Regions from separate parts of the Blautia argi genome, predicted to be linked through region 2. Evidence: riboswitches for the same ligand, from Rfam matches in the RefSeq annotation. Region 2 holds a riboswitch; each other region holds the start of a gene.

Region 1 (7,852 bases), 500 kb from region 2:
CATGGTATCCTGAAAAGAGATGCCAAGCTGAGCTTTCCCGGAGGCAACCAACGCATCTGCCCCATCCTCCGGCGGCTGTACAATCTCCACATCCAGTCCCTCTTCTTTAAAATACCCCTTTTCCTCTGCCACATACAGTCCCGTATGATTGGTATTGGGCGTCCAGTCCAATACAAAGGTCAGTTTTTCTTCTTTGCTCTCTTTATTATCCTCTGTTCCTGCTGCTTGACTGCTGCTTTTACAACCGGTCAGGACTGCAAGCATGGTCACACACAGAGCTGCTGCTAACCATTTTTTCTTCATCTGTTTTTCTCCTCTTTCTTATTTGACATGCTCCCAGGGCATGGATTTTCTCTGAAGAAACTCCACCAGCTTCATAAGCAGAAGACTGATAATGGAAATCAGAAAAATCACGGCAAACATTTTATCATAGGCAAATGCCTTTTTTACTCTGGTCATATAAACGCCAAGTCCGCTGAAGCCACCCAGCCATTCTGAAATCACAGCGCCTACCACAGAGTAGGACACGGAGATTCTGAGGCTTGCAAAAAAATGACTTCTTGCACCCGGAAGCTTAATATAGCGGAATATCTGAAATTCCCCGGCGCCCATGGAACGCATGAGATTTATCATATCCTTATCTGCAGACCGAAAGCCGTCCAAAAGCCCCACAGTAATCGGAAAAAAGGTTACCACTACAATGAGAATTACCTTTGGAAGCATTTCATATCCAAACCACAGTACCAAAAGAGGTGCAATGGCGACTGTGGGGATGGTCTGTGTCAGAACAATCAGGGGATAAAAGGCCTTGTATACCTTATCGAACCGTTCCATAATTACGGCCATAAGAAAGCCCACCGAAATTCCACAGAAAAGTCCCAGTGCAGCCTCTAAAAGAGTTACTCTGGCATGTTCCATTAAAAGTCTGAAATCTCCTGCAAAGGCTTTCACCACATCAATCGGCGACGGCAGCATAAAATCAGGAATCAGCCCTGCCATGGAAACTGCCTGCCATAAGATAAGAAGCACTGTCACTGCGGACACTGTCCAAAATTTACTGGTGGTGTTTCGTAACTTTTCTTTCAATACTCAGCACATCTCCTTCCGGCTTATAGCTGACCTTGATGTAAGCAGCTACAGACGGAGCTCCTGCTTTCACTGCAATATGCTGACATTCCTTTACAATGTCCATAAGCTCATCATAGTCCCCTTCAATCGTGGTTTCAAAAGGTCCTACATAATAATTGTTTCCTGTGCTTTTGATGTAGGCAATCACCTCATCAACAATACGGATTAATTCCTCGTCGTCCTTTGCCTCCGGCAATGTCTGAATTGCTACACTTGCGTTCATCTTGTTTTCCTCCTTTGTTTTAGGGTATAAAGAAGAATCTCGCCTGTGAGATTCTCCTATGAAACAAAAAATCCCTTCAGGGATTACCTGATGGGATTTACGTCTGTATCTGAATCTGCAAATTTTACAAACTGCTTCCTACGCCGGCATTATCCGAATCAGGTATGAGGGTCTAAAACGAATCTGGTTTTATTCTCAGCCGGACTTTCTCCAGCTCCCCTTGCAATGTTCAGTTTACTGTATTTACGGTTTTCTGTCAACCTCTTTCCTTCTGTCTTCTGTTTCTTCGCAGGACCAGATTTTCTTAAGCTTCTGCATGGCTTCTGTAATCTCCTCTTCTGTCAGACAGGCATAACCCAGAAGCACTTTTGCACCCGGATTTCTTGTTTCTTCTCTTAAATCTATGGCATATTCGGAATATCCGTAAACCTGAATCTCTGCTTTTTGCGCCCGCAGCACAGCCTCTTTTTCAGTGAGTCCGTTCACAAATTCCACAGTAAGATGCAGACCTGCATGTTCACCCGTAAAGGTACAGATATCCCCCATCTCCCGCAGTGCCCGTACCATGCAGTCATGCTTTCCCTTGTACACAGCCCGCATACGGTTTAAATGCCGCTCATAATATCCTTCTTTCAAAAACAGCTCCAGAATTTTCTGGTCTGTCCTTGACACAGTAACAGCAAAAGGACTCTTTCTGTCAGCATAGATCTTTGCCAGAGAATCCGGCAATACCATATAACTGACACGGATTGCAGGTGCAAGAGATTTTGAAAAAGTTCCCATATAAATTACCCTTCCGTTTGCATCAAAGCCCTGGAGGGCAGGTATGGGCTGCCCACGGTAACGAAATTCACTGTCATAATCATCTTCAATAATATACCGCCCTTCTGTTTCCCTGGCCCATTCAAGAAGTGCCATGCGGCGTTTCAAGGGCATTACTGTGCCTGCCGGAAACTGATGGGAGGGCATCACATAAGCGATTTCGGCCCCGGATTTTTTCAGTGAGGCAATGCTCATGCCGCTACTATCCTGAGAAACAGCCTTTACCTCATATCCAATATGAAGAAAATCATAGTAAGCATTCAGATAGGTATGGCTTTCCATTGCCACCACCTTCTCTTTTCCCAGAATTGTACCAAGCAGCATAAGAAGGTAATCATTTCCCGCTCCAATGAGAATCTGCTCCGGGCGGCAATGCATACCCCTTGCCTGATACAGATATTCTGCAATTGCACAGCGAAAACCATATTCTCCCCAGGGGTTTCCTGGCTGAAACAGCGCGTCTTCCTTTTCAGAAAGCACCTGTCGGGTAAGCTTTTTCCAGATATTATGGGGAAAGCTCCCAACAGAAATGCCGTTTAGGGCAAAATCCCAGCGACAGGTCTTTACTCCTGTGTCCCTGCACAGCTTTTCTTCTTTTCCACATGCAGGCGCTGTATTCTCTTTCCCGGAAACGTAAAGGCTTTCTATCTCACAGATATAATAACCCTTACAGGGAACAGACTCCATATACCCCTCTGAAACCAACTGCCCGTATGCCAGATCCACGGTACTGCGGCTGACAGATAAACACCTTGCCAGAGCTCTGGAGGAAGGCAGCCGTTCCCCTGGCTTTAAATCCTTTTGCTGTACAGCATTTTTAATATACGCGCAAATCTGCTGATAAATGGGAAGTTTGCTCTTTAAATCCAGCGGAATCAACAGTTCGTTCATCTTTATTTTAATTTAAAGGAGCTCTTTAAGGATACAATGCGGTTAAATACCGGCGTACCTGGCTTGCTGTCATGGCAGTCTGCACAGAAAAAGCCGTTTCTCACAAACTGGAAGCGGTCATAAGCCTCTGCCTTTCCAAGCTCCGGCTCTACCAGACATCCTTTTACAACCGTCAGAGAATTGGGATTTAAGTTCAGACTTCCGTCCTCTTTGTTGTATACGCCCTTTTCTTCGTCCACAATATTTTCATACAGACGGCATTCTGCCTCTACTGCTGTTTCTGCACAAATCCAGTGAATGGTTCCCTTTACCTTTCTTCCGTCCGGAGAATTTCCCCCCTTGGAAGCCGGGTCATAGGTACAGTGAATCACAGTGACATTGCCGTTCTCGTCCTTTTCGCAGCCTGTACAGGTTACAAAATAAGCGTTCATAAGACGCACTTCATTTTCCGGATAAAGACGTTTGTATTTCTTTACCGGAACCTCCATAAAGTCTTCTCTCTCAATATACAGCTCTCTTCCAAACGGCACCTGTCTGGTTCCAAGCTCCGGATTTTCCATATTGTTGGGCACTTCCAGATACTCGATTTCCCCTTCCGGATAATTGTCAATCACCAGCTTCACCGGGTCTAAAACAGCCATCATACGAGGCGCTTTCATCTTTAAATCCTCTCGGATACAATATTCCAGCATTGCATAATCCACAGAGCTGTTTGCCTTTGATACGCCGCAAAGCTCTACGAATTTCTGAATGGATTCCGGTGTGAATCCACGTCTTCTAAGAGCCGCAATGGATACCAGGCGAGGATCGTCCCAGCCATCCACAATACCGTCCTCTACCAGCTTTTTAATGTAACGCTTTCCTGTTACCACATTGGTCAGATACAATTTTGCAAATTCAATCTGCTTTGGTGGGTGAGGATATTCCAGTTCTGTTACCACCCAGTCATAAAGCGGTCTGTGATCTTCAAATTCCAGAGTACAGATAGAATGTGTTACTCCCTCAATGGCATCTTCAATGGGGTGTGCAAAGTCATACATAGGGTAAATGCACCATTTATCCCCTGTGTTGTGATGTGTCATGTGTGCCACGCGGTAAATAACCGGGTCACGCATGTTGATGTTCGGAGAAGCCATGTCGATTTTGGCACGAAGCACTCTGCTGCCGTCCTCAAATTCACCATTTCTCATTTTCTCGAATAATTCCAGGTTTTCTTCCACGCTTCTGTTGCGGTAAGGGCTTTCCTTTCCAGGCTCGGTAAGCGTTCCTCTGTATTCTCTGATCTCCTCTGCTGTCAAATCACAGACAAAGGCTTTGCCCTTTTTAATCAGCTTTACGGCAGCCTCATACATCTGCTCAAAATAATCAGATGCAAAGTACAGACGGTCTTCCCAGTCTGCACCCAGCCACTTGATGTCTTCCTTAATGGATTCTACAAATTCTACCTTTTCCTTTGTAGGATTGGTATCATCAAAACGCATATTAAATTTGCCGTTATATTTCTGTGCAAGTCCGTAATTTAATAAAATAGACTTGGCATGTCCGATGTGCAGGTAGCCGTTTGGCTCCGGCGGAAAACGGGTGCAGATTTCCTCGTATTTTCCTTCTGCCAGGTCTTTTTCAATAATCTGTTCAATAAAGTTTTTAGAAACGGTTTCTTTTGCTGTTTCTTTTTCCACTTTTTCTTCCTCCATCTATTGTAGTTTCTTCTGTATAGTCTAAGGACTATACTACCATAATTTTTTATTTTTTCAAAGGCTTTGCTTTTATTTTTTTCAATTCAGTCCAAAATCATAAAGTTTGCCGTTGCTGTGGCAATCAATTTCCCCGTCTTTTCAGATTTACACTCTGCCGATACATTGCAGATGCTTCGTCCTGCGCGGTCTGCCTTTGCAGTTACCAAAAGGACGTCCTGCGCCATGGCAGGGGACAGATAATTCAGACTCAGATTAATGGTGGGAATCCTCTGACTTTTGCTCACACTTCGCACCAGAACCCCACAGGTAGTGTCAACGGCTGTGGCAATCAGTCCTCCGTGCATGGTTGCCATGTGATTTAGTTCCCACCTCTGTACCGGGAAGCGCAATGTCACGCTCCTTTTTTCATAACTGCAAGCATAAAATTCTATCTGCATTTTGCTGTATAAATGATCCGGGTCTTTGGGATAAAGCCGATCCATGCTCTCCCTTATCTCCTGCTCCATTTCCCGGTTTCTTTCGTTTTCCATGTCCTTGTTCCTCCTTTATAAACGTGTTTTAATACCGTACTTCCAGCAGAGTCAGCCCTCTTGCCGGGGCTGTAAAGCCTGCGTTTTTTCTGTCACAGCTTTCCAGAAGCGCTGTCATGGTTTCCGATTTTCTTACTCCTCTTCCCACTTCAATCAGCGTTCCTGTAAGAATTCTTACCATATTATAAAGGAAGCCGTCCCCAGTGTAGGTTATGCAAATTTCCTGCTCTGTTTCCTGTATCTCAATACAATGCAGCGTCCTTATGGAAGACTTTTTCATCTTTTTATTTGAACAAAAACTTTTAAAATCATGGGTTCCTTCTAAGAATCCCGCAGCTTCTCTCATAGCGTCAATATCCAGGTTTTCATGAAGGGGGCACTGGTACTTCCGTTCAAATACATTTTTATGAAAGCCCGCTGCTATTCGATACTGGTACACCTTTTCTCTGGCATTTAACCGGCTGTGAAAACGCTCTGCTGCCTGACGCACCTGAAGAATTTCAATATCCTCCGGAAGATAATGATTCAGATACGCACAGATTTCTTCACAGCTTTTGTCTGTATCCATATGAGCGTTTGCCACCTGTCCCCTTGCATGGACGCCTGCATCTGTCCGCCCTGCACCCTGTATGGTTACCGGCGTTTCACACATGCGGGACAGTACGTCTTCTATTTTTCCCTGTATGGTATTGTCCGTGTCTTTCTGCTTCTGCCAGCCGCCGTAGCGGGTGCCGTCATACTGTATATCCAAACGATAATTCAATGTGTTTTCGCTCCTTCCTAAATAGTGATTATAATAGCACAGGGGGCTTTTGGCGTCAACCAAAAGCCCCTCTGTGCTTCCTTTATTCTAATCTGAATTTTTTAATCTTATTTCAGCAGATACACGTCTGCATAGTTCACACCCAGAGCGTTGGCTTTCTCATGGTCATTGACATAAATATCAATGCGGTTATCTTTAATGGCACCGCCGCAGTCTTCTGCCGTGAAAATATGACCATTGATAATCACCTGCGTTCCATAAGGAATCACGTTTGGGTCTACAGCAATGGTCTGTCCCTCAATAACCGGTGTGCCTGTTGCCGTAATTCCTGTTTCCACATCGCAGCAAAGCTCACATGCACAGTAATAGGTCAGCTTAAAGTTTCCTAACAAATCACCATACATTTCTTCCGTTGCATTGACTTCTGCAATATCTCCGCTACCGTATACGGTCTGTGTATCGTCCAGAATCTTAGTTGCCCATACTGCGCAGCCACTGTTTACATCATCAGATACAATTCCGTAATTGGTTCCCTTTGCCTCAATGGTTTTGCCATCTCCGGCATACATAACCACATGGAAAATATATCCGTCCTTTGCATAGAAAATCAAATCTCCGGGCTGTGCATCTTCTACCGGAATCTTGGTTCCGTACTGTGCCTGGTCTTCTGCCACTCTCGGCAAATCATAGCCATATTGCTTATAAATGCTCTGCACAAAACCGGAACAGTCCGCTCCGTCTGTCAGGCTGGTACCGCCCCATACATATGGATTTCCAATAAACTGAGAGGCAAATTCCACAATGGACTTTCTCACTTCCCCACCCGGAATACCGGATTTAACGGAAGTCAGGGTGTAATAACGGGCCTGATTTTCTTCTGGATCCACCTGAATCTCTGCTGTGGTATAAGCATCCTCGCCGTTCTTTTCTACCTCTGCTTTTACTGCTTCTTCCACATTGAGATATTCACGGCTTACAAATCCACGGACATCACCGGATTCTATGTACACCCAATTCTGGCCTTTTTCTGCAATAACATAAACCAGACTTCCCCTTTTCAGCGTTCCTACAATACGACTGTCTGTTCCCTTTCCTTCTCTCACATTGAGCAGACTTGCTGTTGACAATGCATAATCTTTTTCCACAACCGTCTGATTTACTGTGGCTCTCAAATGCAGAAAAGCTTTATTCTCCAGATAAGGCACCAGCTCCTGTGCCACAGGTGCAGTTCCTTCGATTCCTGTATAGGTTTTCTTTTCCTTTTTCGCTTTTTCTTTTGCCTGCTTCTGATATTTTTCCAGAATCTTCTGTGCTTCTTCTCCAGTAAAGACAGCATCTGCTTTTACAAAGCCTCTGACTTTGCCGGACTCTACATAAATCCAGCCGTCCTCTTCCTCTTTCAGTATGTAGCATACGCCTTCCTTTGCCAGAGTCCCCACACTGCGGGCTTCTGTATTCATTTCCTCTTTGATTTCCAGATTATCCTTGGCAAATGCGTATTTTCTTGCCACTGTCCAGAAACGGAAATCCTCTACCAGCTTTGGAACCTCGTAAATCTGCTGATTTGCAACCAGCTCTTCGTTGGTAGAAGGCGCTGAAATATCATCAGCCGCAATCTGGGGAGAACCATTTTCCAGAAGAATCACAAAGCCGTTTTCATCTAAGACATAGTGGTGTCCCTCCGGCAACTTGTAGCCTGTTCTCTGCTCATACTGCTCCGGGGTTTCTCCCTTTGGCGCTTCCGGCTGGTCTGCTTCTATCTCTGGTGTGCCATCTTCCAGAAGAATCACAAAGCCGT
Region 2 (7,852 bases):
AAGAAGTATTTCTTTAGAGAGTTGTCCAGACTCTAAACAAGAAACTCTTGAGAAGGCAATTGCCCTCATGATAAAAAGCGGGAATATCTGTGAGGCTGAGTCCTATCACAGGCAGGTCTATTTAAGAGAAACAAAGAAAGGAAGAAAGCATATGAGAATTCTGATAGCAGAAGATGACAGGGATTTGAATGCCATTCTGGTTTCCAGGCTGAAGAAAGAGCATTATAGCGTAGACTCCTGTTTTCAGGGAGATGAAGTGTTGGACTATCTGGCAGGGGCAGAATATGATGTTCTGCTTTTAGATATTATGATGCCTGTTCTGGACGGGCTTGGTGTACTTTCCAAAATCAGAAAAAAAGGAAATTCCATACCTGTGCTACTTTTGACCGCAAGGGACAGTATAGAAGACCGGGTGCGGGGACTGGACGCAGGTGCAAACGATTACCTGGTAAAGCCCTTTGCGTTGGAAGAGCTGCTGGCGCGTATTCGGGTGCTGCTGCGCGCAGGAGCAAAGGAACAGAAAACCGTATATCAGGTGGCAGATTTAAAGGTACATTTGGATACCCACGCTGTATTTCGAGGGAACAGGGAAATCAACCTGTCCGGCAAGGAATTTTCTCTGCTACGCTATTTGATTCAGAATCAGGGAGTTGTTCTATCAAGAGAAAAATTGGAGCAGCATATCTGGAATTATGATTATACCGGAGGGTCCAACGTGATTGATGTATATATTCGTTATCTCCGGAAAAAGATTGATGAAGGTTTTGAACCAAAACTGATTCATACCGTTCGCGGAGCAGGCTATGTATTAAAAGAAAAGGAGGGGACATGAAAGGCTGGTCTTTAAAAATAAAGGTTACGCTGGTATACACCCTTTTTATGACGCTTTTAACCTGTGTTTCCCTGGGGCTTCTGTTTTCTCTCAGCAGTCAGGAGATTCTGGAGTCTGTGCAGAAAGAACTGGAAGACCGGGTGTATGACAGCACAGAAGAAATCAGCGTGAAGAAGGAAAAGCTGGTACCAGACCGGGATTTTTATAACCTGGAAGATGGTGTTTATCTGTCCTTGTACGACATGGATGGAAATTTTCTTTTTGGAAGAATCCCCTATGGATTTCAGGAAAAAGCAGAATTTTCAGAAGGTCAGATACAGACTGTGGGAAAAGAAGAAAATAAATGGTATGTCTTTGATGTGAAATACCACCCCGGCGCCTTTCAGGATGTGTATATCCGTGGGATTTGTTCTGTCAGCCATGCCGAAAGCGGAATAAAGACAGTTCGCCGTGTAGCTGTCATTCTGCTTCCTCTGCTGGTGCTTTTTATGGGAGGCGCAGGATATTTCTTTATTGGACGAACCCTTTGGCCGGTAAAACAGATTACAGAAACTGTCCGCAGCATTCAAAAAGACAGAGATTTGTCCAAAAGAGTCGGACTTTCCCACGGAAAAGATGAAATCTGCGAAATGGCAAATACCTTTGATGACATGCTGACACAGATTGAAGACACGGTACAAAGGGAAAAACAGTTTACTTCTGATGTATCCCATGAACTTCGTATGCCGGCAGCAGTTATTCTGGCTCAGTGCGAGGAATTGCTGGAAGAAGAAAATCTTACAGATAATCAGCGGATACAGCTTTGCCGTATACAGAAAAAGGCAGCGGAAATGTCGAATATGATTTCCAGTCTTCTGTTTTTATCAAGAGCTGACCAGGGACGGCAGATGCTGACAAAGGAACTGGTAAACATCAGTGAACTGACGGAGATGTCTGCCCTTGAAATGGGACTGTTAGCAGAAAAGGAGCAGATTCATCTTCAGACAGATATACAGGAAAATCTTTACGCAAAGGTAGATGAAAGTCTTTATATCCGTATGCTGATAAATCTGCTCTCCAATGCCATCGCCTATCACAGAGAACATGGATATATAAAGGTAAGCCTTTTTCGGATAGAAAACAGAATTGTGGGAAAAATAGAAGATAACGGGCAGGGGATTTCCCAGGAAGATTTACCCCATATTTGGGAACGGTTTTACCGGGCTGACAGAGCCCGCACCCAGGGAAACCACTCCGGGCTTGGTCTTCCCATGGTCAAATGGATTGCAGAGGCTCATGGAGGAAAAATCCAGGTGGAAAGTTGTTTGGGAAGGGGAACCTGTTTCACCTTCTGGCTTCCGACAGAAGAAAATGGAGAAAAAAAGTAAAATGATATATTTTTTTAATCTTCCTTTAATCTTTCTGCGATATACTGGGTACATCAAAGATAGAGAGGAGATTCGATTATGAAAAAATATATAATTTTTACAGGTATTTTTGTTATGGGAGGTTTACTTGCAGGCTGTGGTGCTACACAGGGAAAGGATATTGGAAAGGATTCTGCAAAAAATATTGCTTTTGAGGAAGCAGGGGTTACCGAGGATCAGGTTTCCAGATTAAGAGTCAGCAAAGACCGCGATGACGGAAGAGTTGTATATGAAATTGATTTTGATGCAGGAGAAACAGAGTACAACTATGATATTGCCGCAAAAAACGGAGAAATTTTAAGTGCAGAAACAGAGAAAAGAGATTCTTTTGCAAATGTACAGCCAAACGCGGAACCTGCACCGCAGACACAGAAAGAATCCGGAAGTCAGGAACAGCAAAATACAGCAGACAGCCAGACAGATACAGCATTGTCCCAGGCAACGGAAAATACACAGCCTCAGACTCCTGTACAGGGAAATTCTCAGAATATCCAGACAGCCATCAGCCAGGAGGAAGCACAGAAGGCAGCCCTGGCAAGAGTTCCCGGAGCAGAGTTAAAGGATTTGTATATGGAACTGGAAATTGATGACGGACAGTATATTTATGAGGGAGATATTGTGTATCAGCAGACAGAATATGAATTTGAGATTGATGCCAATACAGGCGACTTCCTGAAATGGAGTGAAGAAACCTACTAAAAGTTGCAGAAAAAACAAACAAAATCAAAAGGTTTACCAATATCAGGTTTACATTCGATTGTAAACCTGATATTTATTTATAGTTGACAATTTAGCCTGCTATGTGATAAAGTGTGTATGGAACAAAACAGGTCGAAATAAGGAAACGACAAGAAAGGATAGGAATACAATATGACAACAGCAGTACAAGAACACAGCAAAACTTATGATTTGGTATATGTGAGTATTTTCGCAGTATTAATTGCCGTCTGCTCCTGGATTTCCATTCCGGCAGCGGTTCCCTTTACCCTGCAGACCATGGGAGTCTTTACCGCAGTAGGGATTCTGGGAGGAAGACGGGGAACCATGGCTGTTTTGGTTTACATATTTCTGGGACTTCTGGGAATTCCTGTATTTGCAGGCTTCACAGGCGGAATCGGAGTTCTCGCCGGAACAACAGGCGGATATATTGTAGGCTTTCTTGCCTCCGCACTTTTGATGTGGGGAATGGAAAAGCTGCTTGGAAGAAGCAGAAAAATTCTTTTTTTCTCCATGATTTTAGGACTCCTTGCCTGCTATACAGTTGGTACCCTCTGGTTTCTGGCTGTATATACCGCACAGACCGGTCCTGTGGGAATCGGTGCTGTATTGGGCTGGTGTGTCATTCCCTTTGTGATTCCGGACGTCCTCAAAATCATTCTGTCCATGGTTTTAACAAAACGGTTAGCAGGAGTTATAAAAAAATGAAAAACCAAAAAGACATTTTAAAACTGCGGGCACATCATGGTATGTGCCTTGCTTTTTTTGAGGGAAAAGGCTACAGCGATACTTTTACTTTACATATGGGAAGCATTCTGGAAAAAATGAGGGGAAATCCAGTCTTGCAAATTGTGACAAATGGGGATATGATATGTAAAAAATGCCCTAATTCAAAAGAAAATACATGTATCACCCAGGAAAAGGTGAAAATCTATGACCAGAAGGTATTGGCTGCCTGCGAGCTTTCTAAGGGAGTAACGCTTTCCTGGGAAGAATTTTCTTTTTTGGTAGAGGAGCGTATTTTGAAAAAAGGAAAACGCAGAGAAATCTGTTCCAACTGCCAGTGGCATGAAATCTGCCAGAGAAAGGAACTGGAACGATATGGAAACAGCCAAAAACGCAATGCAGCCGGAGATTAGGGCTGCAATCAGAGAGGATTTCGCAGATATTGCCCGTCTTATGCAGCAGGTACACGACCTGCACAGCCACGGAAGACCGGATATTTATAAAGAGGCGACCGATTTTTACACACTCCAACAATTTACAGAAGATATGGAGGATCCGGAACTTTTATTTCTGGTGGCAGTTTGGGAAGGCAAGCCTGTGGGCATGTGCCAGGTAAAATATCACACCTTAAAAGACAGCGGCATTACCAAAGAAAGAACGCGAGCCTATGTAGAAGCTTTATGCGTACAGGAGAACTGCCAGAATCACGGTATCGGAAAACAGCTTCTCCAAAAAGCCGAAGAAGAAGGAAAACGGCGAAAGAGTTCTTCCCTGGAACTGACTGCATGGGAGTTTAATGAGGAGGTATTGGAGTTTTATAAGAATTATGGTATGAAAATCCAAAGAGTTGTTTTGGAAAAGGAAATTTAGATTGGAAAAATTTAAAAAATGTGGTACACTATAGCTAATTACAGAGGAGGTTTAAGAACATGAGAGCAGAATTTGATGAAACATTAGTAACAGGAAATGAAATGATAGATTCCCAGCATAAGGAACTGATTGACAGAATTAATCAGCTTCTGGAAAGCTGTGAAGACGGACAGGGAAAAATCAAAGCTGTAAAAATGCTGGATTACCTGTTGGATTATACAGAATTCCACTTTAGCGCAGAGGAAAAGCTGCAGGAAGAAATCGAATATCCTGGAATCAAAGAACATAAGGAAAAACATGCAGAATTTAAACAGGCTGTAAAAGAATTGCAGGAAATGCTGGAAGAGGAAGAAGGTCCCACAGAAGCGTTCGTAGCACAGGTTCAGAAAAATGTTGTGGACTGGCTCTTTGATCACATCAAAGGCTTTGACCGTTCCGTAGCAGAATATAAATTCATGGCATCTAATGCAGAAAGATTATAAGGGTAAAACCATGTTATTATTTGTAGAATATCCGAAATGCACCACTTGTCAGAAAGCAAAAAAGTGGCTGACAGAGAAGAACCTGGAGTTTGCAGTGCGTCACATTGTAGAAGACAGACCTGCAAAGGAAGAATTAAAGGAATGGTATGAAAAAAGCGGGCTTCCTTTAAAAAGATTTTTCAACACCAGTGGAAACAAATACAAAGAGCTTCATTTAAAAGATAAGCTTCCTTCCATGACAGAGGAGGAACAGTTGGAACTGCTTGCCACAGACGGTATGCTGGTGAAACGTCCTGTTTTAGTAAGCGATGATTTTGTACTTACCGGGTTTAGGGAACAGGAATGGACAGAAAAACTACATTTATAAACACAATTTTCATAGTACAGTCAGGGGAGTCCGTAGGCGGGCTGAGAGGAAGTTCTCAAACTTCGACCCTTTAAACCTGTATGGGTAATGCCAACGTAGGGAGAAAGAAATGAGCTGTTGCAGGAAACGGCAATCAGGAATGTTGAAGCATTGCTGATATGTCTGACTGGGGCAGCTCTTTTTGTGTCTGAAATAGAAGTTTAAAGATAAAAGCGTGGAAATAAAATTTTTCGATTCTGTAAAAAGGAGTGAGCAAATGAAAGACAGGAAGGAACAATTGAGCAAACAGATGCAGCTTTACGCAGTTACAGACCGCACATGGGTGGGAGAAAAAACCTTTTTGGAACAAATAGAGGAATCATTGGAAGGAGGCATCACGTTTTTGCAGCTAAGGGAAAAGCATTTGTCAGAAGCAGCATTTTCAGAGGAAGCAAAGAATGTTCAAAAGCTGGCTGCAAAATATAAAGTGCCCTTTATCATCAATGACAACGTGGAAATTGCCGGGAAAATACAGGCAGACGGCGTTCATCTGGGGCAGCAGGATATGGATCCTTTAAAAGCTAGAAAACTTTTGGGCGAGGATAAAATTATCGGAGTTTCCTGTAGAACAGTGGAAGCCGCCAAAAAGGCAGAGGATTGGGGCGCAGATTATCTGGGAGTGGGAGCTGTATTTTCTACTTCTACCAAAAATGATGCAATCGTTATTACAAGAGAAACCCTGATGGAAATCTGTCAGGCAGTTTCCATTCCTGTGGTAGCCATTGGCGGAATCAGGGAATCAAATCTTATATCATTAAAAGGAACCGGTATTTCCGGTATTGCTGTAGTTTCTGCCATCTATGGTCAAAAGGATATAAAACAGGCCTGCAAACGACTGCGGGCCTGTGCAGAGCAAATCACGCAGGGAGGAAAATCATGAAAAAGGTATTGAGTATCGCAGGGTCTGACTGCAGCGGTGGTGCGGGAATCCAAGCGGATATTAAAACCATTACCATGCATGGTCTGTATGCCATGACTGCCATTACGGCTTTGACTGCTCAAAATACAACAGGTGTTTACAACGTACAAGTAGTGTCACCGGAATTTGTAGCACAGCAACTGGACTGTATTTTTCAGGATATTCGTCCTGATGCAATAAAAATAGGCATGGTTTCAGACAGTAACATTATCGAAATCATTGCCCAAAAACTGAAAACATACAAGGCAGAAAACATTGTTATAGACCCTGTTATGGTGGCGAGCAGCGGAGGCAGCCTTTTGTCTTTGGAGGCGAAAAATGCCTTAAAAACAGGGCTTTTTCCTCTGGCTGATATCCTGACCCCCAATATACCGGAAGCCGAGTTTTTATCAGAAACAAAAATTCGAACCCATCAGGATATGGAACGGACTGCCGCGCTGCTTGGTGAGCAAATAAAAGGGGCAGTCCTTTTGAAGGGTGGCCATCTGCTGCAGGAGGCTGACGATTTGCTGTATAGGAACAAAGATTATTTCTGGTATCCTGGAGAAAAAATTCAAAATGAGAACACGCATGGTACAGGTTGTACTCTTTCCTCTGCCATAGCCTGTAATCTGGCAATAGGATATGACATATCGGAAAGTGTGAAGAGAGCTAAGGAATATGTAACAGGCGCCATAAAGGCACAATTGAATCTCGGAACAGGCAGTGGACCTCTGAACCATATGTATCTTACTCAAAAGAACAGGTGAATGATGCTTGAAAAAGAGGTGGGAGAGTGGTATGCTTCTTCTATATCTTTTGAAAGGAATGACTTCATGTACTACAGAAAACCTCATTATTATGACCGCTTCGTCTGTACTGCAGATAAATGTCCGGATACCTGTTGTGCCGGCTGGCAGATTTTTATAGACGAGGATACTTTAAAAAGCTACAGTCAGGTTCCGGGAACCTTTGGAATCCGCCTTTTAAATTCCATAGACTGGTCCCAGGGAGCATTTGAACAATATAAAAAACGCTGCAGCTTTCTGAACGAAAAAAATCTCTGTGATATTTATAAAGAACTGGGGGCTTCTGCTCTTTGTGAAACCTGCAGACAATATCCCCGACATACGGAAGAGTTTGAAAATCTCCGTGAGTTTTCCCTTTCTCTTTCCTGTCCTGTGGCAGCGGAAATGATTCTTGGCTGCAAAGAAAAGGTTATGTTTTTGGAGGAAGAGGACAGCCAAAAAGAGCGTGAGGAAGACTATGAAGATTTTGATTTCCTGCTTTTCGGAAAGCTGGAGGAGGTACGAACCTGCCTTTTTCAGCTCATACAAGACAGAACGTTGCCCATGAGAGAACGAATGTTTTTATGTTTACAGACCGCCTTTGGCTTTCAGAAAGCACTGGAAGAGGGAAGGCTTTTTGAAAAGGATTTTGCGGTTGAACCAGAGAAAAAAGAAACGTTCAAAAAGAAAAGAAGTACGGAACATAATGCCGAACTTCGTTTTGAAT
Region 3 (7,852 bases), 1.0 Mb from region 2:
AAGCAGCCGCATTTTTGCGTAGATGCGGCGCAGATGTAACCAGAGTGCGCAAAATGTTCAGAGATGATGTAAAATCCTACAGAGCAAAGGCGGAAGCGATTCGCCATGTAGAAACTTATAAAAACTGCTTTGCCATTGCCGTATGCCCAAGTGAAGGCATTGACAGCCCTACAGTAGTGGCTTCTCAGGCAGCTAATGAGCTTTTAAATGTGGACAGCATAAAAGCCAGCTTTGTACTCACCGATTATCAGGAAAAAATCTTTATCAGTGCAAGAGCTATTGATGAAGTCAATGTACAGCTTATTATGGAAAAAATGGGCGGAGGCGGTCATATTAATATGGCAGGAGCCCAGCTTCCGGGTGCAACCGTAGAAGAGGCAATCCGGAAGTTAAAGGCAACACTTGACCAGATGATAAAAGAAGGAGATATAGAGGTATGAAAGTAATACTGATAGAAGACGTAAAATCTTTAGGCAAAAAAGGACAGATGGTAAACGTAAGCAACGGATATGCAAGAAACATGCTGTTTCCGAAGAAATTAGGCGTGGAAGCAACACCGAAAAATATCAATGATCTGAAACTTCAGAAGGCCCATGAGGATAAGGTAGCAAAGGAAAACCTGGAGGCTGCGAAGAAGTTCAAAGAAGAACTGGAAACCAAGCAGGTGACAGTCAGCATTAAAGTGGGGGAGAATGGCAGAACCTTTGGCTCTGTATCCACAAAGGAAATTTCAGAAGCAGCAAAGGCACAGCTTGGTTATGAGATTGATAAGAAAAAAATGCAGCTTGCAAACCCGATCAGAGAGTTGGGAACAACCATGGTTCCCGTGAAATTGCACCCACAGGTAACGGCGGAATTAAAAGTTGTGGTAAAAGAAGCGTAAGAAGGGAGTTTCTGCCAAGATGGAAGAAGCACTGATTAAGAGAATCCTGCCTCACAGTATGGAGGCAGAGCAGTCAGTCATTGGCTCTATGATTATGAGCAGGGACGCCATTGTGGAGGCGTCTGAGCTGATTACCGGGGCAGATTTCTACCAGCAGCAGTATGGGATTGTGTTTGAAGCCATGGTAGAGCTTCACGATGAAGGAAAGGCTGTAGACCTTGTAACTTTGCAGGAGCGGCTGAAGGAAAAGGATTTGCCGCCGGAAATCTCCAGCATGGAATTTGTCCGGGATCTTCTGGCAGCAGTTCCTACCTCAGCCAATGTAAAATACTATGCCGAAATCGTAGCAGAAAAATCCATGCTGCGGAAGTTGATTAAGACCACAGAGGAAATCAGCAATGCCTGTTATCTGGGCAAGGAGAAAACCCAGGATATTCTGGAAGTAACGGAAAAGAAAATCTTTGATTTGGTGCAGAACCGGGGCAGTGAGGAATTTGTTCCCATTCGTCAGGTGGTGCTAAATGCCATTGAAAAGATTGAGAAAGCCTCCAGAACCCAGGGAAGCGTAACCGGCATTCCCACAGGCTTTATTGACCTGGATTATAAGATGTCCGGCTTTCAGCCCTCGGATTTGATTCTGGTTGCTGCCAGACCCTCTATGGGAAAAACGGCGTTTGTACTGAATATTGCTCAGTATATGGCTTTTCACAGCAATGTAACCACAGCGATTTTCAGCCTGGAAATGTCAAAGGAGCAGCTTGTCAACCGTCTTCTGGCTCTGGAATCCAAGGTGGATTCCCAGAATATTCGAACCGGTAATCTGGAAGACGAGGAGTGGGCAAAGCTTATTGAAGGCGCCAACATTATCGGAAAGTCCAATCTGATTATTGACGATAAGCCGGGTATTTCTATTTCTGAGTTGCGTTCCAAATGCAGAAAGTACAAGATGGAGCATAATCTGGGTGTGATTTTTATTGACTACCTGCAGCTTATGACAGGAAGTGGAAGAAGTGAGTCCAGACAGCAGGAGATTTCGGAGATTTCCCGTTCTCTGAAGGCATTGGCAAGAGAACTGAATGTGCCTGTGGTGGCGCTTTCCCAGTTGAGCCGTGCCGTAGAACAACGCCCGGATCACAGACCCATGCTTTCAGACCTTCGAGAGTCCGGAGCCATTGAGCAGGACGCCGATGTGGTTATGTTTATTTATCGTGATGATTATTACAACAAGGATTCCGAGAATAAAAATATTGCGGAAATCATTATAGCAAAACAGAGAAACGGTCCTATTGGTACGGTAAATCTGGTTTGGCTGCCAAATTATACAAAGTTTGTAAATATGAAAAAGTAGAAGAGGCTATGGCATAAGCTGCATATCATTTTGTGCCATAGCCTCTTTTGTTATGCTTTGGCAGAGAGAAGAGGTCAGGGATTTTTATTACTCATCATAGATATTTACAATTTCTCCATCCAGTATCCGGTTCATGTTTTTTACAGCGCAGAAGTTTCCACACATACTGCAGGTGTCTTCTTTTTCCGGCTTTGCCTCCTCCCGGTATTGTCTGGCTTTTTCCGGATCAATACACAGCCGGAACATTTCTTCCCAGTCCAGATTTTTCCGGGCAGTGCTCATGGCAGAATCCCAGTCAGAGGCGCCTTTTACCCCTTTGGCGATATCCGCGGCGTGTGCAGCAATTTTAGAAGCAATGATACCCTCCTTTACGTCTTTTTCGTCCGGCAGACGCAGATGCTCGGCTGGTGTGACATAACAGAGAAAGGAAGCACCGCAGGAAGCGGCAATGGCTCCTCCAATGGCTGCTGTAATATGGTCGTATCCGGGGGCAATGTCCGTTACAAGAGGTCCCAGCACATAAAACGGTGCGCCCTGGCACACGGTCTGCTGGATTTTCATATTGGCTTCAATCTGATTCAGAGGCATGTGGCCGGGTCCTTCAATAATCACCTGTACATCTTTTTCCCATGCCCGTCTGGTAAGTTCTCCAAGAGTTACCAGCTCTTCAATTTGAGAAATATCTCCTGCATCGGCAAGGCAGCCTGGACGGCAGGCATCTCCAAGGCTTAAGGTGACATCGTATTTTCGGCAGATGTCCAGAATCCGGTCATAATGCTTATAGAAAGGATTTTCCTGTCCGGTCATTTCCTGCCAGGCAAAAATAATAGAGCCCCCTCTGGAAACAATGTTGGTGAGCCGCCTGTTTTCTTTAAAACGGCGGGCAGTATTTTTGTTGATGCCCACATGGATTGTCATAAAATCCACGCCGTCCTTTGCATGCATTTCCACAATATCCAGCCATTCTTCGGAAGTAATATCTTTTAAAGGCTTATGATAATAGACTACTGCGTCATAGATAGGAACCGTTCCGATGATGGCCGGACATTCCTGTGTGAGTTTTTGGCGAAAAGCTCTGGTATCTCCGTAGGAACTTAAATCCATAATCGATTCTGCTCCCATATCTACAGCCTGCCGAACTTTATGAAGCTCCATATCTATATCTTTCCAGTCCCGTGAAGTGCCCAGATTGACATTGATTTTGGTTTTCAACATAGAACCAATGGCATTGGGATTCAGGCATTGGTGCTGTTTATTTGCCGGAATGACGGCTTTTCCCTCTGCGATATAGTGGCGTAGCTCTTCTGCCGGTATTCCTTCTTTTTTTGCGGCGATTTCCATTTCCGGGGTAATGATTCCCTGCCTTGCGGCATGCATTTGTGTGGTATAAGTCATAGATTTTCTCCAATCTTTTGTTTTTAAACCAGAGAATTCGAACCTGCAGCACAGCCGTTTTCACAAAAAGAAAAAGTCTGTGCCGAAATAGGACGCACAGACATATAAAATCAGTATGTGTAAACTCCCTACGTTGGCATAATCCAAATCAGGTAATACAGGTCGAAGTCGAACTTCCTCTCAGCCCATAAGGCTCCCTGGTTATTTTTTATCAGTTTAGCACCCCTTAGAGGGCTTGTCAACAGTTTTTGTCGAACGTATTTTCTTGCATTTTTATAACGCTTTGTTATAATAATTAAGAGAAACAAAGAAAGGGGTCAGTATATGCAGAAAACCATTTATTCGGTTTCGGAGGCAGTACGCTTTCTGGACATACAGTCCCATGTGCTTCGGTACTGGGAAGAGGAGCTGCGTCTTCCGATTGGAAGAAACGAAATGGGACACAGATACTACACCCGATGGGATATTCAGATTTTCATGAGTATTAGAGAACTAAAGAAAAAAGGGTATGCATTAAAGGAAATCGGAGAGCTGACAACCCTTTTTTATAAAAATCAGGTGGACGAAAAACAGCCTGAGCATAGAGAGTCTGCAAAAAAGAAAAAAGAGAGGAAAAAATCCACGCCCCCCGGTATCCAGGGAATTTATGGAGATTATCAGCAAACTGGTTGCGAACAGAATCCAGGAGAAAAATTCAGAAGAAGAGAGGTATAAGCGTCTTGATGAAAGGATTCGTATTTGTCAGCAGTCCAGAAGAGAGGCAGCGGCAGCTCTGGAAAAAGAAGCGCAAAAAAAGAGGAGGATTTTTAAAAGAAAGTAAAAAGAGAAGACGAAGAGGCAGGAACATTAAGCTTCCTGCCTCTTCGTACCTTTCATGATACAGAATAAAAGTCCTGTATTATGTAATATTAGCCTTCTACGATAGCTTCTGTAGGACAAACACCAGCGCATGTTCCGCAGTCAACGCATGTATCAGCGTCGATAACGTATTTGTCATCGCCTTCGGAAATAGCTTCTACCGGACATTCACCAGCGCATGTTCCGCAGCTTACACATTCATCTGTAATAACGTATGCCATGATTGTATCCTCCTTTATATTCTGAATCTTTCAATTCAGTTCTTAGGGTTATTCTAATATATTTGTTTCTATAATACAAGTCTTATTTTACGAACATAGCAGGATTTTTTGGTTGTAGGCATAATTGTATACAAAATGCAAAAGTAAATGGAGAAAAACAGTTGAATATCCTGCAAAAACAGATTATAATAAAACAATAAAATATTTTAAGGAGGAAGCTATCCATGAAGGTAACAGCAGATATGACAATCGGCGAACTGATTCGTTTAGATGAAAATATTGTACCAATTCTAATGAGAGCAGGTATGCACTGCATCGGCTGTCCGTCCGCACAGGGAGAATCTCTGGCAGAAGCAGCTATGGTTCACGGAATTGACGGAAACATGCTGATCGCACAGATTAATGATTTCCTGGAAAACAAATAAGATTTCCTATAAAGTAAAAAGGACACCCGTTCATGGGTGCCCTTTTTTAAATTTGTGTAAGATGTGTCAATGCCTTGGATGGAAGAATACAGACACCGTGTTCTTTAAAAATATGCCTGCTTTGCCGGAGAGAAGGGACTTCCCTTTCCATATTCAGAAAGCATGTTGCATACTCTGTTGAAATCCTCTGGTGAGGTTTCTTCCTGATGGAGTACCAGGGAGTAGGTATTGTTTTTCTCATCCTTATACAGAGCGCTGAAGCCCTGGAAGAAATTGTTCAGCCCATGGGCTGCTTCAATAACGGTATCCAGGTTTTGGAAAACATATTCCCGCATTAAGTTGACAGAAACAGGGGTATCCCCGATGTTTTCCGGCTTTGTGGCCGTTTCTTTGTTTTCGGAGGCTGCTTTTTCTTTTTTTCTGCGCTCCATGGCTTTTGCCTTTGCCTCATAAATTTTCTGGAAGATATCCAGGATATCGTCAGCGCCTTCTACTTCAATAGGAGGGGCGTCCTCGGAAACGGCTGTAGCATTGCCAAAAGGGGTGAATTTGGAAAAGCGGGTATCCAGTTCCTCCGGGTCATCTACCTTGGAAATAATTAAAATAATACTGTCTGCAGACACCGGAATTGCCTCAATCATGAGAGGTGTATTGTCAGCTTCAAAGCCAAACTCGGAACTTGCCTGCTGCATCATATCCCGGAAAAGAGTTTTTGCCTTATCACTGCCGTAAGCCAGCTCACTTAAACGAATTTGCCGTTCCTCCAAATCAGCTCTTGTCAGTGTACAACGTATCTGATTTTCATTTATTTTTTCTATTTTCATAACATCACGTCCTGTCTGGTTAATTCATCTAAAGATGCTATTTCTCCTTTTATATTATATACTATGCATTGCCGGATTGTAAAGAAGAAATACTTGCTAATTCCGAGAGCTGGTGTTATAATGAAAATCAGGTAAGAGAAGACTGTCCTGTAAATTTTACAGAGAGGAGTGAAATACAGGTAGTCTTTTGACATTTGACAGATTTTATGATTCAAGAAATGCGGCGGTCTGCTGCAGCAGTCTGGTACATTCTGTATCACTGCAGATTTCCATTTATATCAAGATCAAAACATACGGGCAGTCTATCTTTATCTTTTGTAACTGAATGAGGCGTTTTGTGCAAGGAAAAAGAAAGCAGGATAATAATATATCACAAGCATTTATATTCTGCGGGAGGAAGATATGGATAAAAAAGAAAAACAGCTTTTGCACCGGGAGTTGGAAACCTATGAGGATATGGGAGTGCTTCTCTATCTGAACGGGAGAAGTACGACTCCAAAACGTATTGAGAAAGCATACAGAATTGCCGAGGATGGAAACTATATGCGGGACTACATTCAAGATGAAAGCGGGAAATTGCAGGCTGTTTCCTTTGATTTTGTGAAGAATTAAAGGGGCTGTAATTGTGTACAAAAAAGAAAAAAATCTGAAAAAAACATGAAATTCCGGAAGAAATAGATGACGAAAGAGAAAAATATGCTATAATACACATATCAAAAGAGAGTAAAAGGAGCTGAAGCATGGCAAAACGAAGGAAAAGAAGAAGGCGCAGGAGAAGCTTTCCCCCTGCACTGATAGCGTTATTTCTTATCGTAATCGTTGGGGCAGCGGGGCTTATTACAACCTATGTAAAGAAATATACACCGTCAGATATCCGAATGGATTTGGCAGACTATTATAAGCTGGAATCCCCGGAGGAGGTTGCCCTGATTTTTCAGGATACCTTAAGTGAGTACAGAGGCAGGCTCATAGAGGATATGATCTATCTTCCCTATCAGGCAGTAACCGGTGTTCTGGGCGGAAGATTTTACTGGGATCAGGAAACACAGAGTATGTTGTATACAACCCCGGATTCTGTAATAGAGATTCAGCCGGATATGGAATTTCAGGCACAGGGGCAGGAACAGAGTTTTGTTCCGGTGAGAAAGCTGGACGAGAGTCTTTATATTGCTCTGGATTTTCTGGAAAATTATATGCAGATAGAAAGTCGGGTATACGAAAAACCGGCAAGAGTTGTTATTACCTATGAGTGGCAGAAGATTCAGACTGTGGAGGCAGACCGGGATACTGTAGTTCGTTACCAGGGCGGAATTAAGAGTCCCATTCTTTCTGATGTGAAAGCAGGGGATTCCATGGAACTTTTGGAGGAACTGGAAAACTGGTCCAGAGTTCTGACAAAAGACGGAATCGACGGCTATGTAAAAAAAGAAGATCTGAAAGCGTCAAAGACAGCCGAGCCAAAATACCAGGGGGCTTATGAGGAGAATTTTACCAGCCTTACCAGAGATTATAAAATCAACCTTGCATGGCATCAGGTTACCTCCGAGGCAGCCAATGGAGCTTTTGAGCAGACGGTAAAGGATTTGCAGGGCGTCAATGTTATTTCCCCTACCTGGTTTTCTGTGACAGGAACAGAGGGAACGATTTCTTCCCTTGCCAGCGCAGAATATGTAGAAAAAGCACACAAAAAGGGCATGGAGGTCTGGGGACTGATTGATAATTTTGATAAAAATGTAAGCACACTGGAAACCCTGTCTAAAAGAAGCGCCAGAACCCATATCATTGAGATGCTTTTAAGTGAAGCCAAAAGAGTGGGAATGGACGGAATTAATTTAGACTTTGAGGCGCTGACAGAGGAAGAGGCGCCGCATTTTATCCAGTTTGTCAGAGAACTGTCT

What was found. A riboswitch is a leader RNA that binds a small molecule or an ion and turns the genes downstream of it on or off. The one in region 2 is predicted to bind thiamine pyrophosphate.
Region 1: linked by a shared signal. The riboswitch ahead of DQQ01_RS10930 (thiamine-binding protein) and the one ahead of thiE (thiamine phosphate synthase) in region 2 are both predicted to bind thiamine pyrophosphate.
Region 3: linked by a shared signal. The riboswitch ahead of thiC (phosphomethylpyrimidine synthase ThiC) and the one ahead of thiE (thiamine phosphate synthase) in region 2 are both predicted to bind thiamine pyrophosphate.

The regions. Positions count from the first base shown of each region.
Region 1 covers NZ_CP030280.1:2,240,009-2,247,860, forward strand. The annotation lists partial or broken gene DQQ01_RS10920 (ABC transporter substrate-binding protein) at 1-303, opposite strand, end outside; gene DQQ01_RS10925 (ABC transporter permease) at 322-1,086, opposite strand; gene DQQ01_RS10930 (thiamine-binding protein) at 1,055-1,351, opposite strand; TPP riboswitch at 1,471-1,582, opposite strand; gene pdxR (MocR-like pyridoxine biosynthesis transcription factor PdxR) at 1,595-3,064, opposite strand; gene DQQ01_RS10940 (glutamine--tRNA ligase/YqeY domain fusion protein) at 3,067-4,758, opposite strand; gene DQQ01_RS10945 (PaaI family thioesterase) at 4,845-5,291, opposite strand; gene truA (tRNA pseudouridine(38-40) synthase TruA) at 5,320-6,054, opposite strand; gene DQQ01_RS10955 (NlpC/P60 family protein) at 6,162-7,852, opposite strand, start outside.
Region 2 covers NZ_CP030280.1:1,740,470-1,748,321, forward strand. The annotation lists gene DQQ01_RS08490 (response regulator transcription factor) at 152-832, shown strand; gene DQQ01_RS08495 (HAMP domain-containing sensor histidine kinase) at 829-2,199, shown strand; gene DQQ01_RS08500 (PepSY domain-containing protein) at 2,278-2,937, shown strand; gene DQQ01_RS08505 (biotin transporter BioY) at 3,109-3,663, shown strand; gene DQQ01_RS08510 (DUF1284 domain-containing protein) at 3,660-4,094, shown strand; gene DQQ01_RS08515 (GNAT family N-acetyltransferase) at 4,057-4,551, shown strand; gene DQQ01_RS08520 (bacteriohemerythrin) at 4,611-5,033, shown strand; gene DQQ01_RS08525 (arsenate reductase family protein) at 5,044-5,400, shown strand; TPP riboswitch at 5,413-5,519, shown strand; gene thiE (thiamine phosphate synthase) at 5,657-6,319, shown strand; gene thiD (bifunctional hydroxymethylpyrimidine kinase/phosphomethylpyrimidine kinase) at 6,316-7,107, shown strand; gene fliB (flagellin lysine-N-methylase) at 7,174-7,852, shown strand, end outside.
Region 3 covers NZ_CP030280.1:697,597-705,448, forward strand. The annotation lists gene DQQ01_RS03550 (DHH family phosphoesterase) at 1-440, shown strand, start outside; gene rplI (50S ribosomal protein L9) at 437-883, shown strand; gene dnaB (replicative DNA helicase) at 903-2,231, shown strand; gene thiC (phosphomethylpyrimidine synthase ThiC) at 2,319-3,626, opposite strand; TPP riboswitch at 3,735-3,836, opposite strand; gene DQQ01_RS03570 (helix-turn-helix domain-containing protein) at 3,951-4,340, shown strand; gene DQQ01_RS03575 (4Fe-4S ferredoxin) at 4,535-4,705, opposite strand; gene DQQ01_RS03580 (DUF1858 domain-containing protein) at 4,930-5,130, shown strand; gene DQQ01_RS03585 (adaptor protein MecA) at 5,235-5,954, opposite strand; gene DQQ01_RS03590 (hypothetical protein) at 6,357-6,566, shown strand; gene DQQ01_RS03595 (glycosyl hydrolase family 18 protein) at 6,695-7,852, shown strand, end outside.